Parabacteroides chongii: one gene and its partner. The protein of the gene in region 1 interacts with the protein of each later gene in a pairwise test. Links are inferred from orthologs where the notes say so. Each region holds a gene or a part of one and is shown on either strand. Other genes may lie near its edges. The genes, in order: ftsZ and rlmN.

The links.
Region 2: the proteins of ftsZ (region 1) and rlmN interact in binary tests that used the Escherichia coli proteins (3 or more experiments, as listed by UniProt). The link is inferred for Parabacteroides chongii from one-to-one orthologs.

What each region holds. Positions count from the first base shown.
Region 1 is NZ_CP120849.1:794,867-807,547, forward strand. Bases 9,301-12,266 are described here. They hold ftsZ (cell division protein FtsZ), read right to left. Parts: upstream 11,485-12,266; coding sequence 10,117-11,484; downstream 9,301-10,116. Other genes in these bases: P3L47_RS03400 (carbon starvation CstA family protein), read right to left, coding at 9,301-9,528; P3L47_RS03405 (GatB/YqeY domain-containing protein), read right to left, coding at 9,643-10,095; ftsA (cell division protein FtsA), read right to left, coding at 11,514-12,266. Outside these bases: sov (T9SS outer membrane translocon Sov/SprA), read left to right, coding at 1-115; P3L47_RS03365 (M48 family metallopeptidase), read right to left, coding at 284-982; gpmI (2,3-bisphosphoglycerate-independent phosphoglycerate mutase), read left to right, coding at 1,094-2,617; P3L47_RS03375 (DUF3109 family protein), read left to right, coding at 2,758-3,351; glycine N(alpha)-acyltransferase GlsB, read right to left, coding at 3,522-4,487; lyso-glycine lipid O-acyltransferase GlsA, read right to left, coding at 4,499-5,326; P3L47_RS03390 (sensor histidine kinase), read left to right, coding at 5,769-7,322; response regulator transcription factor RprY, read left to right, coding at 7,325-8,056; more of P3L47_RS03400, read right to left, coding at 8,116-9,300; more of ftsA, read right to left, coding at 12,267-12,681. UniProt on the Escherichia coli protein: Essential cell division protein that forms a contractile ring structure (Z ring) at the future cell division site. The regulation of the ring assembly controls the timing and the location of cell division.
Region 2 is NZ_CP120849.1:3,381,933-3,387,070, reverse strand. The notes cover bases 1,209-4,154. They hold rlmN (dual-specificity RNA methyltransferase RlmN), read right to left. Parts: upstream 3,225-4,154; coding sequence 2,193-3,224; downstream 1,209-2,192. Other genes in these bases: P3L47_RS12500 (peptidylprolyl isomerase), read right to left, coding at 3,345-4,154; P3L47_RS12510 (DUF4837 family protein), read right to left, coding at 1,209-2,136. In the rest of the region: 4-hydroxythreonine-4-phosphate dehydrogenase PdxA, read right to left, coding at 1-1,085; more of P3L47_RS12510, read right to left, coding at 1,099-1,208; more of P3L47_RS12500, read right to left, coding at 4,155-5,138.

The DNA of each region.
Region 1 (12,681 bases):
GACACTTCGTGCATTCTACGATCTGCAGATCAATGAGCCGCTGATCTCCAACGCTGCTTATCCGACAAGCAACTCCAACTACGGTGTTGCCCTCCGCTTCTCCCTGGCGCAGTAAACCGACAAAGCTTTGTCACCGTTATGACAGTCTTGCCATGACGATGACAGAGTATTGCCACAGTGATGGCAGAAGATTGCCACTTGCATGGCAAGGCTCTGCCATCACTGTGGCAAAACATATAGTTCGGCACAAAGGATTAGTCACATAGTAGACTGATACGACAGATCACAGCATGTGGTATTCTTTCAACTCCTTCCGTAAGGCGAGCGCCTTATTGTCGGTTATCCCGTTCAGGAGTTTCCAGAAGCGGTCGCTATGGTTCATCTCTACCGTATGGCAGAGTTCGTGAAGGAGGACATAATCGATCAGATGCCAGGGGAGCAACATCAGGGATAAGGAGAGATTGATTGTTTTGCGCGTGCTGCAACTTCCCCACCGGGTCTTACTGTTCATGATCCGTACGCCTGTACAGGTAAATTTATATCGGGCAGCGAGTGCCATCAAGCGGTCGGGAAGTAATCGTTTAGCCTCGTGGCGAAGCGCTTTCTCCAACAAATCCTTCAAAATCTCCTGAACTTTATCGGACTCGAAGCAGGTTGCTGCCGGACAAGCAATACGAAGTATCCCTTCCTTCAAGGTCATATAATAATTGTTACGGTCTGTACGGAATATTTCTACGCGAAAAGTAGTTGCCTGCAACTGCGTCGTCTCGTCCAGCAACGGGCGTGCCGGATGCTTTTTCAAAGCCGAGAGAAGCTTCTGCCTGTTCTCTTCGATAAAAGACAGCATCCGTCCTTCATCCCCGCCTTCCGGCATGGTGGCGGTGATCATTCCCTTTGATATTTTCAGCGTATAACGGGTTGCTCGCGGGGTAGTACGGAGAAGGATGGTTCCCAGATCGTTGTAGTATATCTTCTTTTCCATATTTACCACAAAAGTAATACTTTAAAGGGAAATAATATTACGGTAGAAATGCTTATCTTTGCGCCCGGTATTAGATATTTAATAAGTATAAACTATATAAATAAGGCAATCATGAGCAAGAAAGCACTTTTATTGATCTGCGATGGCTGGGGAATCGGCGACCGTGGTAAAGATGATGTAATCTACAACACTCCCACTCCGTACTGGGATTATCTGTTGAAAACATACCCTAACTCTCAGTTGCAGGCTTCCGGCGAAAACGTAGGTTTACCCGACGGACAGATGGGTAACTCGGAAGTAGGTCACCTGAACATCGGTGCAGGCCGTATCGTTTACCAGGACCTGGTGAAGATCAATATCGCCTGTCGTCAGAATACAATCCTCGACAATCCGGAAATCAAACGTGCTTATAGCTACGCCAAAGAAAACGGCAAACAGATCCATTTCATGGGACTGGTTTCCGACGGTGGTGTACACAGCTCACTGGAACACCTGTTCAAACTGGCTGATATCGCGAAAGAATACGGAGTGGACAAAGCATACGTTCATTGCTTCATGGACGGTCGCGACACTGACCCGAAAAGCGGTAAAGGTTTCATCGAACAACTGGAAAACCATCTGAAAACAACAGGCGGTAAGATCGCTTCCATCATCGGCCGTTACTATGCAATGGACCGTGACAAACGTTGGGAACGCGTGAAAGAAGCGTACGACCTGATCGTGAACGGAACTGGTAAACCTGCCGAAGACATGGTAAAAGCCATGGAAGAATCATACGCAGAAGGCGTAACGGACGAATTCATCAAACCGATCGTACACGTAGAAAACGGTAAGCCGGTAGCTACTATCGAAGAAGGCGACGTCGTTATCTTCTTCAACTACCGTAACGACCGTGCCAAAGAACTGACTGTCGTTCTGACTCAGCAGGATATGCCGGAAGCAGGAATGAAGACTATTCCTAACTTGCAGTATTTCTGTATGACTCCGTACGATGCGAGCTTCAAGGGTGTCCATATCCTGTTCGACAAAGACAACGTAGAAAATACACTGGGCGAATTCTTGGCATCCGTTGGCAAAACACAGTTGCACATTGCCGAAACAGAGAAATATGCTCACGTTACCTTCTTCTTCAACGGCGGACGCGAAACTCCGTTCGATGGCGAAGACCGTATCCTGGTTCCATCTCCGAAAGTAGCTACTTACGACCTGAAACCGGAAATGAGTGCATTCGAAGTGAAAGACAAACTGGTAGAAGCTATCAATACAAAGAAATACGACTACATCGTTTGTAACTATGCAAACGGCGACATGGTAGGCCACACCGGTATCTATTCAGCTATCGAGAAAGCAGTCGTAACCATCGACGCTTGTCTGAACGACACCGTTGAAGCTGCTAAGGCTAACGACTACGAAGTGATCATCATCGCCGACCACGGTAATGCCGACCACGCTCTGAACGAAGACGGTACACCGAACACGGCTCACTCGCTGAACCCTGTTCCTTTCGTTTACGTAACAGAAAACAAAGAGGCCAAAGTAGAAGACGGTATCCTGGCAGACGTTGCTCCCTCTATCCTTCACATCATGGGATTGAAGCAGCCGAAAGAAATGACTGGTAAATCTTTGATTAAATAACAACTTTTATTAGTTGACAGTTGACAAGTGACAGTTGACAGTTATTACTCCACAAAGAGGAGGGGATAATTGTTAACTGTCATTTCTTATCTGTCACTTGTCAACTATCAACTGTCAACTAAATTGTCAACTGAAATGCAATGATTCAAATAGACGACACGCTGGTCAGCTTAGACCTGATTGAAGCCAATTTCATTTGCGACCTTGCCCAATGTAAAGGTATCTGTTGCGTAGAAGGTGACTCCGGTGCTCCGCTGGATAAAAGCGAGATAGCCGAACTGGAAAAGGCACTTCCGGTCATCTGGGACGACCTTTCTCCCGAAGCACAGGCCATCATTAAGAAGCAAGGCGTTGCGTATATCGACTGCGAAGGCGACATCGTCACTTCCATCGTCAACGGAAAGGACTGTGTATTTACCTGCTACGATACTGACGGGACCTGCAAATGTGCCATCGAGAAAGCATATCGCGAAGGCAAACTGTCTTTCTACAAGCCGGTATCCTGCCACCTGTATCCGGTGCGCGTCACCCAATACAAGGACTTCCGCGCCGTAAACTACGACCGTTGGAAAATATGTAAAGCAGCAGAGGTATTAGGACAAAAGGAAAAACTCCCTTTATATAAGTTTCTGAAAGAACCGCTCACCCGCAAGTTCGGTGCCGAATGGTATGAATCGCTGGTGGAGGTTGCTGAAGAATGGAGGAAACAAAAAGAACAAGAGAGGGAAGAATAATTCAACTCTTATCAAAAGTGAGCCATTTCAAAAGTTGACAGTTGACAAGTGACAGTTGACAGTTATGTCGGCTTTCAGCCGATTTATTTACCGAACGCGAAGCCCAACTGTCACTTGTCAACTGTCATCTGTCAACTGAAAAATGTTTCACATTTTTCTAAATTGGCACATTATTCCGTTTTCCGTATCAGGTCAGCCGTTTGGGCTTCCTCTTTCAGATACGTTTCGATATGGCGTTTTTTCTTATCTTCCAGGATTTCATTGATGGCAATCAGGATACCTGTCTCTTCCACATCACCGAACTCATGGTTTATGGCCGTTCCAAATACGCGCATCTTCGGTGAAAGGCTCATGTAAGCATTAACCAACGGTGGTACATTGATACCGAATTTGCGAACCTCCTGGTTCAATACCTTATAATTGTCCTTGAAGTTATCATAGCGGAACAACTCTTTCATCTTCTCGATGTCCGTATCTGTTTCCAGCGGGTACATCGGAGTGACCAGCTTGTCCGTATCCGGGAAATGCATTCCCAGGAAATAAAGGATCATGTTGCGTGCTTCCGTATTATAAGTATTATACATCGTCACTTTCCCGAAGTAATACTGCAGGCTCGGATCGACCACCGACAAAGCCCCCAGTCCGTCCCATAGGTTATCCAGTACAAACAATCCTTTGGCACCTGCACGTGTAGACTGATATTCCAGTGTTACGAAAGAACGTCCCAGCTCGACTGTATAAGGAAGAAACTCCTTATTAAACTTCTCGGAGAAATTAAACAGGTGAGATGTAGCCAGCATCGGCTTCCCATTCTTATCGAACTTGACATCCGAACCGCACAGAAAGCGGTAACCGCCCAAAATCTGTTCATCTTCCGGACTCCAGACGATCAATTGCCGATAAGCATCCTCCATCGTATCGAACTCGTCAATATCTACCGGAAAACCTGTTCCCCCGCCGTAGTAACGAAAGGCAATCTCCCGCAAACGTCCGATCTCCTGCATCACATTAGGAGCATCATGGGCTGTAATAATGTATATCTCATTGTTTGACTTGTTCGTGCTTCGGAGTTTCTTTTCTTTTGTCAACTCCGACTTCAAAAGGGCACGGTCAATCGGCTTAATAATGTCTTGCATATAAATAGAGTCTATGTTTTCTTGAGATTATAAGCTAGTTCTTTCACCCATTCGGCCCACTCAGCCGGCTTCTTGCTATTGTCGAAAGTCTGCCACGGAACAGGCTTGCCGAAATGGATACGGAACTTTTTATGTTTTGACCGGAACATCTCGTCCGGCAGATAAATCATTTCATAGTTCATCTTTATACCTAATTTCTTACGCAGATTCGCCAGCCGGTAGAAGAAATTGGAGTTTCTTCCCTCGAAATACACCGGAACAATATCCCGTTTATATTCGACAGCTTTCTGAATAAAGGACTTCTTCCATTCAGTGTCCTGTATTTTTCCATTCATCTTACGCGAACAAAGTCCGGCGGGGAATGTCACGATCTGATTGTCGGAAGCATATGCCTCGTCAATCAGCCGGGCATTGTTCTTGCCCTGCGAACCATGTTTATTGATAGGAACAAAGATAGATCTCAGATTTGACAAATAGAGAAGCAGGTCGTTCACAAGGTAACGTATTTTGCCGTCATAATGCTGACCGATCACTGCCGAGAGACAGATACCGTCCAGCCCTCCCAACGGATGATTGGAAGCAAAGATATAGCGGCCTTCCGCCGGAATGTTCTCCTCGTTTACCAATTCCAGGGTCAGGTCAAAATAACCGATCAGCTCCTGCATAAAATCAACCCCATCCTTATCATGATAACGGGTTAAAATATCATTCAGTTCATCCTGATGAATGGTACGGATCAGATAATTGACAATAAAACCCGGTATCTTTCCCGCCACTGAGGGCGCTTTCTGTTGCAGTACCTGTTTTACATCAATTTGTGTAATACCTTCTTGTGCCATCTTGCATAACTCTTGTCAGCAGCAAAGATATAGCTAATAATTAAATTTGAATACATTCGGCATAAGTTTTTAAGAAGTTTCAAGTACTTAACCAGCATGTTGTTTGCCCTTATATAAAATAATCGGACATCAGCATTCGTTATACATATATATTATTCTACACCTGCGTGCAAATTGGTCTCCTGCAAAATTCATATTTTTTGCATAAGTTGAAACAAAATAATCAATAATTATGTTTTTATACACAGGAGCGAATTAACAAACGCATGTAAGAAGTGGTAATTATCAATATAAACCGTTGTTTTCAAAGGAAATAAAGATAGCACCGAATTAGCAACTAAACTATTTTTAAGGAAAATAGAGTGCGATTTTTACCTTTTTTGTGTGAATATTAAACTAAAATGAGCGTTATTTGTTCTGTTAAAAAGAGAAAGTATTTGGAATGAGGAAATCTACGATTTGGTTACTTGCTGTTGTAATGGCTTTTGCGTTTGCCGGTTTACTTTTCCTACAGGTTAAGTACGTGAGCATCATACTCAAAAAGAGCAGCGAGCAATTCAATGAAACAGTCAAAAGAAGCCTGCACCAAGTCTCAAAAAACCTGGAGCTAGATGAAACGCGTGAATATCTGGAGGAAGATCTCAGGCGGGAAGATAACAATTATCTGCGTAACAGCCAGAATCCGGAAGAGATCACGCAGGCAATCAGCCAGCAAAAGCTGAATATAAAAGATGCTGACGGTAATATTATGCAAATAGAACATCTGCATAGTTTTAGCCAAAAGTTTCGGCCGCTCTCATCGCTCGACAAAAAACAGGCAGCCAATAATATCGTCGGTACTTCCCACGACCTGCAGCAATCGCTGAAGTATCGTCTGAAATACCAGGGTGACCTGATGCAGCTGGTTCTGCTGAACCTGTTGAACACTCCCAACCAGAAACCGATCCAGGAGCGTGTCGACTTTAAGAAGCTGAATAATTACTTAAAAACTGAATTTGTTAACAATGGTTTGAACCTGCCGTTCATCTTTTTTGTTATTAACAAAGATGGCAAAAAAGTGTACCAAAGTGGAGAAATAAAGAAGGAACCTATTGCGTCTGATATAATTACGTACGTATTGTTCCCGAACGATCCTCCTTCAAAGCAGAATTATGTGAAAGTATATTTCCCGACAAAGGGTGACTATATTTCAAGTTCTGTAACATTTATTGTACCGTCAGTACTCTTCTCGCTGATACTTTTGATAACGTTTATCTTTACCATCTATATCGTATTCCGCCAGAAGAGACTGTCAGAAATGAAGAATGACTTTATCAACAACATGACGCACGAGCTGAAAACTCCGGTTTCCACCATCTCTCTGGCGGCACAGATGTTGAAAGACTCAGATATAACAAAAAGCCCTGATGTATTCAGACATATATCGGGCGTGATCAATGATGAGACGAAGCGATTGGGCTTCCTGGTTGAGAAAGTGCTCCAAATGTCGCTGTTTGAACGGCAGAAAGCAGCCCTCAAACTGAAGGAAGTGGATGCAAACGACCTGGTGATCAGCGTAGCGAACACCTTCGCCCTGAAAGTCGAAAAGTACGATGGTACGCTCGACGTAGACTTGCAGGCAGTCGATTCGGCCATCTATGTGGATGAAATGCACATCACCAATGTACTGTTCAACCTGATGGACAACGCTGTGAAATACCGTCGTCCGGAAGTGCCCCTTACATTGATGGTAAGAACCTGGAACGACAACAACGGCAAACTGCTGATCGCTGTTGAAGACAATGGTATCGGAATCAAGAAAGAATACCTCAAAAAAGTATTCGACCGCTTCTTCCGCGTGCCGACAGGGAATGTACACGACGTAAAAGGTTTCGGCCTGGGACTTGCTTACGTCCGTAAAATTATCGAGGACCATAAAGGTACGATCCGTGCCGAGTTGGGTCCGGGAAATGTAGGAACAAAATTTATTATTACTTTACCTCTTATAAAAAGTTAGTTATGGAAGAAAAACTGAAAATCTTCTTTTGTGAAGACGACGAAAACCTGGGTATGCTATTAAGAGAATACTTACAGGCAAAAGGTTATGTAACTGATCTCTTCTCTGACGGAGAAGCTGGTTACAAAGGTTTCACCAAAGGCAAATATGATCTTTGCGTATTAGACGTAATGATGCCGAAAAAAGACGGTTTCACTCTTGCGCAGGAAATCCGTTCTATAAATCCTGACATTCCAATCATCTTCCTTACTGCCAAGACAATGAAGGAAGATATCCTGGAAGGCTTCAAGATCGGTGCCGACGATTATCTGACAAAACCGTTCAGCATGGAAGAACTGTTGCTTCGTATCGAAGCGATCCTGCGCCGTGTGAAAGGTAAGAAGATGAAAGACATTCCTTTCTACAAGCTGGGTAATTTCTTGTTCGATACTCAGAAACAAACACTGGCTATCGGTGACAAGGTAACAAAGCTGACAACGAAAGAATGCGAACTGCTGAGCCTGTTGTGTGCTCATGCCAACGAAATTCTGGAACGTAACTATGCACTGAAAACTATCTGGGTAGACGATAACTACTTCAATGCCCGTAGTATGGACGTGTATATCACCAAACTTCGTAAACTGTTGAAAGATGATCCGGGTATCGAAATCATCAACATCCACGGTAAGGGTTACAAACTGATCACTCCTTCCGGAGAAGAACAGGCCCGCGAAGAAGGTATCCAGGTTCTCTAAGGGATAGATCCCCTCTAATAAAAACAAGCCCCGACGGTTTTTCCGCCGGGGTTTCGTTTTTAAACAGATTGTTTCTTCTTCCACCAAAGAAAAGCAACCAATGTGATCACCGTAATCACGATGCCAATCGCCTGCGAAACAGCAACACCCATGCCCAATCCTTCCGGAGCGACAAAGATATAAGTGGAGCAAACGGCAGTCATAAACAATGCCGGGATCAGTGTAACGATATAAAGCTTTTTAGAGCGCGCCAAAAAGACTGTCAATGCCCAAAGGGTAAACACTGCCAACGTCTGATTTGTCCAGGCAAAATAGCGCCAGATCATATCGAACCCGTCTTTATCTTTCAGGCTGTAAAGCAATATACCGATTGCCACGATAAACAGGGGAATACAGATCATCAGACGGCTCGACATGCTTTTCTGCTCTTTATGCAGGAAATCTGCCACAATCAAACGGGCAGAGCGGAATGCCGTATCACCGGAAGTGATCGGTGCAGCAATAACTCCCAGGACAGCCAGTACACCACCGACCGTTCCCAGCCACTCTTTTGTTATACTGTCTACAATAACAGCCGCATTGCTCTCTCCCATCCCATTCTCATGATAGAAATAAGTTGCAGCGGCAGCCCAGATCAGGGCAACGATACCTTCGGTTATCATGGCACCAAAGAAAACCGGACGTCCCATATTTTCATTCTTGATACAACGGGCCATCAGCGGACTTTGCGTGGCATGGAATCCGGAAATCGCACCACAGGCAATGCTGACGAACATAATCGGGAAAATAGGCAGATTTGCCGGATGTTTGTTAGTCAGTCCGTCGGTCAATTCCGGCAACGGCGGATGATTCACAAACAACATCACCAGGATACCGACAGCCATAAACAACAGGGCAGCGGCAAACAACGGATAAATCTTTCCGATAATTTTATCGACCGGCAACAACGTTGCCAGGATATAATAGATAAAGACCACAAATATCCAGAAGGTAGCATCGAGATATTCAGGTGTAAGTTTTGCCAGCAAACCAGCCGGTCCTGCCACAAAGACGGCTCCAACCAGGATCATCAGAATCACGGTAAAGCCACGCATGAACTGTTTGAAATTATGACCGAGATAACGACCGATGATCTCCGGCAGGCTCTCCCCGTTGTTACGCAGTGAAAGCATTCCCGCCAGATAGTCGTGGACGGCTCCGGCAAAAATAGTACCCAACACGATCCACAGAAAAGAGGCTGTACCGAACTTCGCCCCCATAATGGCACCGAAGATCGGACCCAGTCCGGCAATATTCAGAAACTGGATCATAAAGACTTTCCAGGAGGACATCGGGATATAATCGACTCCGTCCTGATGCGTGTAAGCCGGAGTTTTACGGGATGGGTCAATCCCGAAGATGCGTTCTATAAAAGAACCGTAGATGAAATAGCCTGCAATAAGAGCTGCAAGGCAACAGATAAAGGTTATCATGGTGGTAAGTTCTATCAGGGTGAGTTATCCTGTTATCAAAAAGGATTTACAAATACAGGTTCATTTGCCGTCAACTTCAACTGACGGCAAATGAACCTGTAATAGCCGAGTTATTTAGCTATTCAGTAAACGTTTTACCGTTTCTGAAATAGCACGTCCTTCCGCCTTACCGGCAAGAGCTTTGGAAGCAACGCCCATTACTTTACCCATGTCTTTCGGGCCAGCGGCACCTACCTGGGCGATGATCGCTTTTATTTCTGTTTCCAGTTCTTCGGCAGTCATCTGTTTCGGAAGATAAGCTTCAAGCACCTTTACCTGCGCCAGTTCAGCTTCCGCCAGGTCTGCACGGTTTTGCTGGGTGTAGATTTCAGCTGAATCCTTGCCCTGTTTTACCAGCTTCTGGATCATCTTCGTAGCATCGGCATCTGTCAGGGTATCGTTGGCTCCCGGAGCTGTCTTAGCTTCCAGAAAGACTTTCTTTACATTTCTCAATGTTTCGAGGGCAACCTTATCTTTTGCCTTCATTGCGTTTTTAATGTCTTCGCTGACTCTTTCAAACAAATCCATATATTAATTGCTTATTAAAAATTATCGAAAACTTATCACCTGCTTACCTCCGGTATCCGGTTTCTTTCCTTCCGGACGCGAAGCCGACGGAGCCGTTGCAGTGGCCGATGATACCGGAATATCACTGCCCTGTACTTTCGAACGGGCACGGGCGATCACTTTCGGGTCACGGTTATAAGTAGGATTATCTTCGATCAAGGCGATCAATGCATCGTCGTCCAGTTCATCCTGCGTCAGTACGACCGCTTTGGCACGGGCAGCCACACGACGCATACGCTGGCCGGAAGCACCGTAATATTTGTCGATCAGGTCTTTTTCGGCACGTTCCTTGTTCAGGCGTTCCTCTTCCAGGCGAAGCTCTTCCTCGGTCATGCGGCCCTGTTCGATCTGACGTTTTTCGGCGATCTGCGGAATGTCTTCCATTCCGAAACCGGTAGCCAGGATCGTCATCTTCACTTTCGATCCCAATGTCGTATCGACAGCCGTACCCCAAATCACTTCGATATCGCGTCCGAAGCGCGACATGAAATCGTGCACATCGTTCATTTCTTCCATACGCAGTTCCGCTTCTTCGCCGAACGAAACGTTGAACAATATCTTCTTAGCGTTGAAAACGTCATTATTGTTCAGCAACGGAGAGTTCAACGCATCTTCGATCGCCTGGCGCACACGGCCTTCACCTTCACCGAAACCGTTACTCATCAAGGCAACGCCACCGTCTTTCATAGTGGTATTGACATCGGCAAAGTCGAGGTTGATAATACCCGGAAGGGTGATGATCTCGGCAATACTCTTGGCGGCAATCGTCAGCGTATCATCCGCTTTCCCGAAGGCATTCGTCATGGTCAAGTCGGAATAGATGGCACGCAGGCGTTCGTTGTTGATCACCAGCAGGGCATCCACATTCTTGCTGATCTCTTCCACCCCGTTCAGGGCCTGAATGATCTTGCGTTCGCCTTCAAAGACGAAAGGTATGGTGACGATACCGACGGTCAGAATTCCCATATCCTTGGCGATGCGGGCAATGACCGGAGCAGCTCCCGTTCCCGTACCGCCACCCATTCCGGCAGTGATAAAGACCATCTTGGTTCCGTCGCTCAGCATCTTGCGGATATCTTCCATACTTTCTTCGGCAGCCATCATGGCCCGCTCGGGCTTGTTTCCGGCTCCCAGTCCCTGGGTGATATTACGGCCCAGCGGCACTTTGACCGGCACGTCCGAACGGTTCAGCGCCTGGTTGTCTGTGTTACACAGAACGAATGTAACATCATGTATACCTTCTTTGTACATGTGGGTAACCGCGTTACCACCACCGCCTCCTACACCAATTACTTTGATGATCTTAGGAGTATCTGTCGGATAATTGAAACTTAATATTGTGTCGTCCATTGTCTTCCGGTTTTAATCCATTCGCTGATTTACTTTATATCGTCTTCGTCGTCAAACAGGCTCTTGCCAAACGTATCTATTCCCTTGGTCAGCCGTCCGAACAGACCGGGACCTTTTTTCTTTTCCGGTTTCTTCTTGGGTGGTTCGGGAACTCTCTTAGGTTCTTCCATGACAGGCTCTTCTTCCTTCTTCTCCGGTATCGGTTCTACTTTAGGCGGGATATAAAGAGCACAGTTTTCCGTTCCTCTTGCCAGCAAACCGACAGCTACGGCGTATTCGGGATTGTTGGCGATCATCTCACCGCTTTCCACGATGCCTTTGCGTACGGCAGAATAGCGAACATCCATTTTCAGGCGTTCACGGATCACTTCAGGCAGGTTCTTCAAGGCAGCACCGCCACCAGTGATAATGATACCGGCACCCAGCGAATTCATCAAGCCGGTCGCTTCGAGACGGGCATATACGTTTTCGAGGATTTCTTTCATACGGGCTTCGATCACATTATTGAGATCCGCCAGTTTAACCTCACGCAATCCCATGCCGTCGGCAGAACTTACCTGGATGCTCAGATCGTTGTCTTTCTCCATCAGGGCACTGCCGTAAGTCAGTTTCACGCGTTCAGCCTCAGCTTCCACCAGATGGAGGCTGGTGATATCGCGGGTGATCAGGTTACCGCCGAAAGGAATGACGGATAGGTTGACCAGCTGTCCGCCTTTATAAACCGTCAGTGTAGTCACCCCGGCACCGAAACCGATCAGGGCACAGCCCAGGTCCTTCTCGTTGTCGGTCAGCACCACATCGGCCAGAGCCAGCGGGGAGACAACGATATCGGCAATTTCTATTTTGGCACGGTCGGCAATACTGTTGACCACATAACGTTTCAACGAAGGCCGTCCGACAATCAGCTTATAGCGTGCCTCAATCCGGGTACAGGGAATACCTACCGGATTGGGTTCAGGTTTGTCGTCTAAAACATAGGTGGGAGAAACTGCCGCCAGCACATCCAGCATGTCCGGACGGTAATTGCAGCATTCTTCATACAGACCTTTGATAATTTCTTCCGTCACTACGCCGTCGGTCCCCAAAATACGTGGAACCGTATGGTCGATAGAACGCAGCGACTGCCCCCCGATGCCGACATACACTTTTCCGACCTTCGCGCCGTTCAGTTTATTTTCGAGCTTCAGGATAAGCCGT
Region 2 (5,138 bases), 2.6 Mb from region 1 along the record:
TTGGTAAGATCCAGTTTTTCATTGTCGCCGCCCTTATCGAAATATTGTTTTCGGAGCGGATTTGCCGTCGCCTCACGATAGATCAACCGGTTACGGTAAATATCGAGAGCGGCATACAAAGCCTGGCGAAACGATTCTTCAGATGCAACATTCTGTCCGGCGATGTCATAGGCAGTCCCATGTGCCGGAGAAGTTCGTACGATCGACAGGCCGGCCGTATAATTAACACCGTCATCCATTGCCAGCGTTTTGAAGGGTGCCAGGCCCTGGTCATGGTACATGGCCAGTACTCCGTCGAACTTATCATACATTTGAGAACCGAAAAATCCGTCTGCCGCATACGGCCCGAAAGACATCACACCTCTTCTTTCAGCTTCTTCCATAGCCGGCAGTATGATCGTTTCCTCCTCTTTTCCCAACAAACCGTCATCGCCTGCATGCGGATTCAAGGAAAGAACGGCAATACGAGGTTTCACAATCCCAAAATCCTGTTTGAGCGATTGATTGAATATACGCAGCTTCGACACAATATCCTCTACGGTTATTTTTGAAGGGACCTCAGAAAGTGGAATATGCCCGGTCACCAAAGCGACACGCAAACCATCTTTCATCAGGATCATCAAGGCTTTCCGTCCTACACCGCCAAAACGTTCTTCCAGATATTCGGTATGTCCCGGAAAATGGAACTGATCATTCTGAATATTATGTTTATTGATCGGAGCTGTCAGCAAAACATCCACCGCTCCCCTTTTCAAATCGGTAACGGCTGCTTCCAATGCCAGGAATGCAGCTTCTCCTGCTATCGATGTCGACTGCGATAATTCTACTTTTGTCTCATCATCCACACAGTTAATGATATTCACCCGGTTAATTCCGGCATCTTCTGCCTGAGAGATGATATTCATATTCACAGGAGGCAACTCCAACGCTTTCCGGTGATAAGCTGCGATCTTCGACGATCCGTATATGACCGGAGTACAAAGTTCAGCAACCCTGGCATCTGAAAATGTTTTAAGTATCACTTCATATCCGATACCATTTATATCCCCGTGGGTAATGCCCACCTTTATCAATCGTTCTTCCATGTATTATGTTTGTTTATTTCTTACTTTCCGGAATGTCAAGCTTTTCTTCTACTGATTTATCAAATTCACCCGGCAGGCGAAGAGTATATAAAGCAGCTTCGGCACGGCGGATAAAGTTACGTTTATCTGTTTCAGGAGCAAAGACAAACCCTTCGGCAACAACTACGCGGTTGTTCTTTTCATCGAGACGGACATGACTGACAAACGGTCCTCCCATCATATCGCCAACCATCTTCCACAAACCACGCAACACACCGCAATACTTTCCATTCACCGTGATCGGCGTGTACTCAACGCCAAACCGGGATTCTGTCGTCATATATGAATCGGGAAAAGCACCCGGCAGATTCGCTTTCAGCACCGAGTCACGTTTCGCCACCAAATAATCGGCAGTGAACGTATTCGGGTCCGTATAAGGGAAAGTATATACAATCAAATCCGTACGTCCGGTATTGGCATTATTGGATGCCCAGAAAAAGTCTGTCGTATCCCGATAGTAAGTCATGTTAGCCGGAGCATTCAGCATCAGGTCGTACTTATCCTTCAAGTTCTCCATAACCACCGTACTATAATCTTTTTCCAACTGAGCTACAGCCCGGTTCATTTCGACTTTTACAAAGAAGTCTACAAGCGCTCTCGGATGTGCCTGTGCATATTCGATGATTGCTTCCGGAGAAGGAGCATTCAAGGTAACAACCACCTGGCCTTTTGCCCAGCGATCATTTTCATAGCTCAGCGAAGCCTTCGTATAAATGGCAGGATCTATGTTTACGATCAGGATATTGCGGACATAAGTCAACAACCCGTCAAATTGAGAAGGATCTACATAAGTTATTTTTAATGCAGGTTCAGATTGAGGAAGACCTGGGACATCTGATGTCAGTTCTTGCTTAATAGCCTTTCCCGAAGGGCCATCCCAGTTTGCTTTTTTCATTACTACAACAACCTCGTAAGCGAGGCCAGTGGCCCGTTTTCCAACCGGACCTGAGCTACATGATCCCAGCAATACCAGAAACATACATAAGCTAATCAGTAAAGAAATCTTTTTCATACCCATTCGTTTTTTATTACACAAATATAGTTCTTTTCCATTAAATGATCTGCCTTCTATCCATTTTGTTGCTTTTTTGCCGTTGACAGCATCCCACAAGCGGCAAATATATCTTCTCCTCTTGAAGCCCGGATTGTACAAACGAGCCCGGCATTATTCAGGGTATCACGGAATATTTCCATTTTCGCCAAATCCGAACTTTCCAACGGGACATTGGGTATAGCATGAAAACGTATCAGGTTCACCCGGCATTCCATTCCTTTTAATAAACCAATCAAAGCCTTAGCATGTTTCGGACTATCATTTAAATTTTTAAAAACTATATATTCAAAAGAAACGCGACGCTGATGGGAAAAGTCATATTGTTTAATCAGATCAATGACTTCCTGCGCCGGATACGCCTTTTCTACAGGCATCAAAGACAAACGCTCCTCATGGAAAGGAGAATGCAAGCTGACTGCCAGGTGGCAATCACTCTCTTCCAGAAAACGTTTCAGTCCTTTTATAACCCCAATAGTGGAGACGGTTATCCTTTTGGGACTCCAGCCATATCCATAAGACGACGTGAGGATTTCAAGTGCTTTGAACAGTTCGTCAACGTTATCCAAAGGTTCTCCCATCCCCATAAAGACCAGATTGGTCAACGAATCCGACTCCGGAAGAGACTGAATCTGATTCAATATCTGATTGGAGGTAAGATTGGTTGTGAATCCTTGTTTGCCTGTCATACAGAACAGACAATTCATCTTACAGCCTACCTGCGAAGAAACACATAATGTTGCCCGGTCGTTAGTCGGAATATAGACCGATTCGACAAAATTGCCGGGACCTGCGGCAAATAAATATTTGATCGTTCCATCCACCGATTTCATACAATCGACCGGAGGAACCGCGCCTATCTCAAAGGACTCCTCCAAAAGAGTACGTTTGGCTACGGCAATATTAGTCATTTCCTTAATGGCAGTCACTTTCTTCTTATACAGCCAATCTGCCATCTGCTTCGCTGCATAACCGGGCAAGCCGACCTGTGCAGCGACTTCTTTCAGTTCGTCCAGCGTCATGCCTAACAATCGTCTTTTCTCTTGCATTGTATTTTGTTCTATAACGATTAATTCAGTACAAAGATAAAAAAAGCTGCCGGACTTTTTTGAATAAGTCCGGCAGCTTTCACTGAAAAGGATCAAGTATATCCTTTATATCTTATTTGTTTAGAAGAAACGAATACGGTTATCTTCTACATCTGCCTTGTTTACCAATGACTGAATAGCCTGGAATCCGAAACGATAAGCATTTGAAGCATCTAACGTCTTGATCTCATCCGCTTCATTATATTCTTTAGCATCTTTGTTTCTGTCATATACTTTGAATACATATACGCCATTGTTTCCGACAACCGGTTCGCTTACCTGACCTACTTCAGCAACAGAAACCATTGCATTCAGTTTAGGCTCTACACCGATACCGGCGATACGACGAGTTCCGAAGTTGATAAACTTAACTGAATCTACTCTTGATCCCATAGCATCAGCATAAGACTCTACAGATGTCAGGTTCTTTGCTTTCAGATCAGCAGATATCTTTTCACCTTTCTTCTGAGCTGCAATTTCAGCTCTCAAAGTAGGAGTTAAAGAAGCAAGAGAACGGTAACCTTCTTTCAAAGTACCTTCAATACCTGCAATAACAAATTTATCGTCACATTCGAAGATTTCAGAGATTTTGCCTTTATCATTCTGGAATGCCCAACGGATAACCGGACGAGAGTTCTTGATACTTCCCAAAGTCTGATTATCTGCAGTAACAGTTACGCCTGAGATCAGGTTATAACCCGCTTCTTTAGCAGCATCATCCAATTTTGCCAAATCGTTATTTTTAGAAATGAACTGATTCAACTCGTTATAAATATTGCTATAAGTCTTGGAGCTGGGAGATACAGTCATGTCAATGTCAGCTACTTTATACTTGTTCACATTGGCTGTTTTTTCTGTAACCTTTACCAGGTGAGTTCCATATAAAGATTTAACTTTCACTACTTCATTAACCGGAGTTGAGAATACAGCGTTCTTGAAATCTTCGTTTACACCTCTCAGGGCTGTAATTTCAGTAAACCATCCCAGTTCACCGCCATTTTCAGCAGCCTGGTCAGCAGAGAATTCTTTTGCCAGTTCAGCAAAGTTTCCGCCATTCTTCAAAACGTTCATCAAACTATCAGCCAAAGCTGTTGTACGTGCTTCGTCACCGTTAGCCAACATGATATGACTTACCTTCACAGAGTCTGGAGCCATCTTTTTGTCTACCAACTTGAACATTCTGTATTTGTCATTGTCAAATACCGGACCATATACGGCACCCACTTCAGATGTTGTTGCGAATTGTTTCATTTCCGGATCGAATGCATTTTCTGTAAAGAATGCATCCATATAAGGTACTTCTGAATTTTCATTCACAATATCAGCGACTTTTTCTGATGTTGCAAATTCTTCTTTCAAAGATTCGATGTCTGCACTAGCCTTATCATAGTCTTCCTGGCTCGGGCGAATGTCTACAGCGATATATTTGATAACCTTACCTTCTTTTTGCTTGTAAAGCTCTTTACGCTGGTTGTACAGCTTCTCGATTTCGCTCTTGCTTACTTCAACCGTTGAATCAGGAATACTTGCATATGACTGCATAGCATAAACGATATCCGAATTTTCAGCTGCAGCATCAAATGCTTCTTTCGCATCCAATACATTAGCTGAAACTGCTTTGCTCAGCAAGGTTGTATATTTCTGTTCCAAACGCTGACGTTTGATGTTCTTTTCCCAGAACAACCAGAAATTACGAGCCTGAATCAATTGTGCCTGCTGATCAGCCGGATAGCTGGCAATATTGTCGTCATCAATTGTTTTAAGAAAGTTCAACAGAGCAGTCTTGTCGAATGCACCTGTCTGCGGATTAACAAACATCTGCATCTGCTGGATCATCGGTGAAATGTTTTCACCCTGAACCATGTCGAACAATTC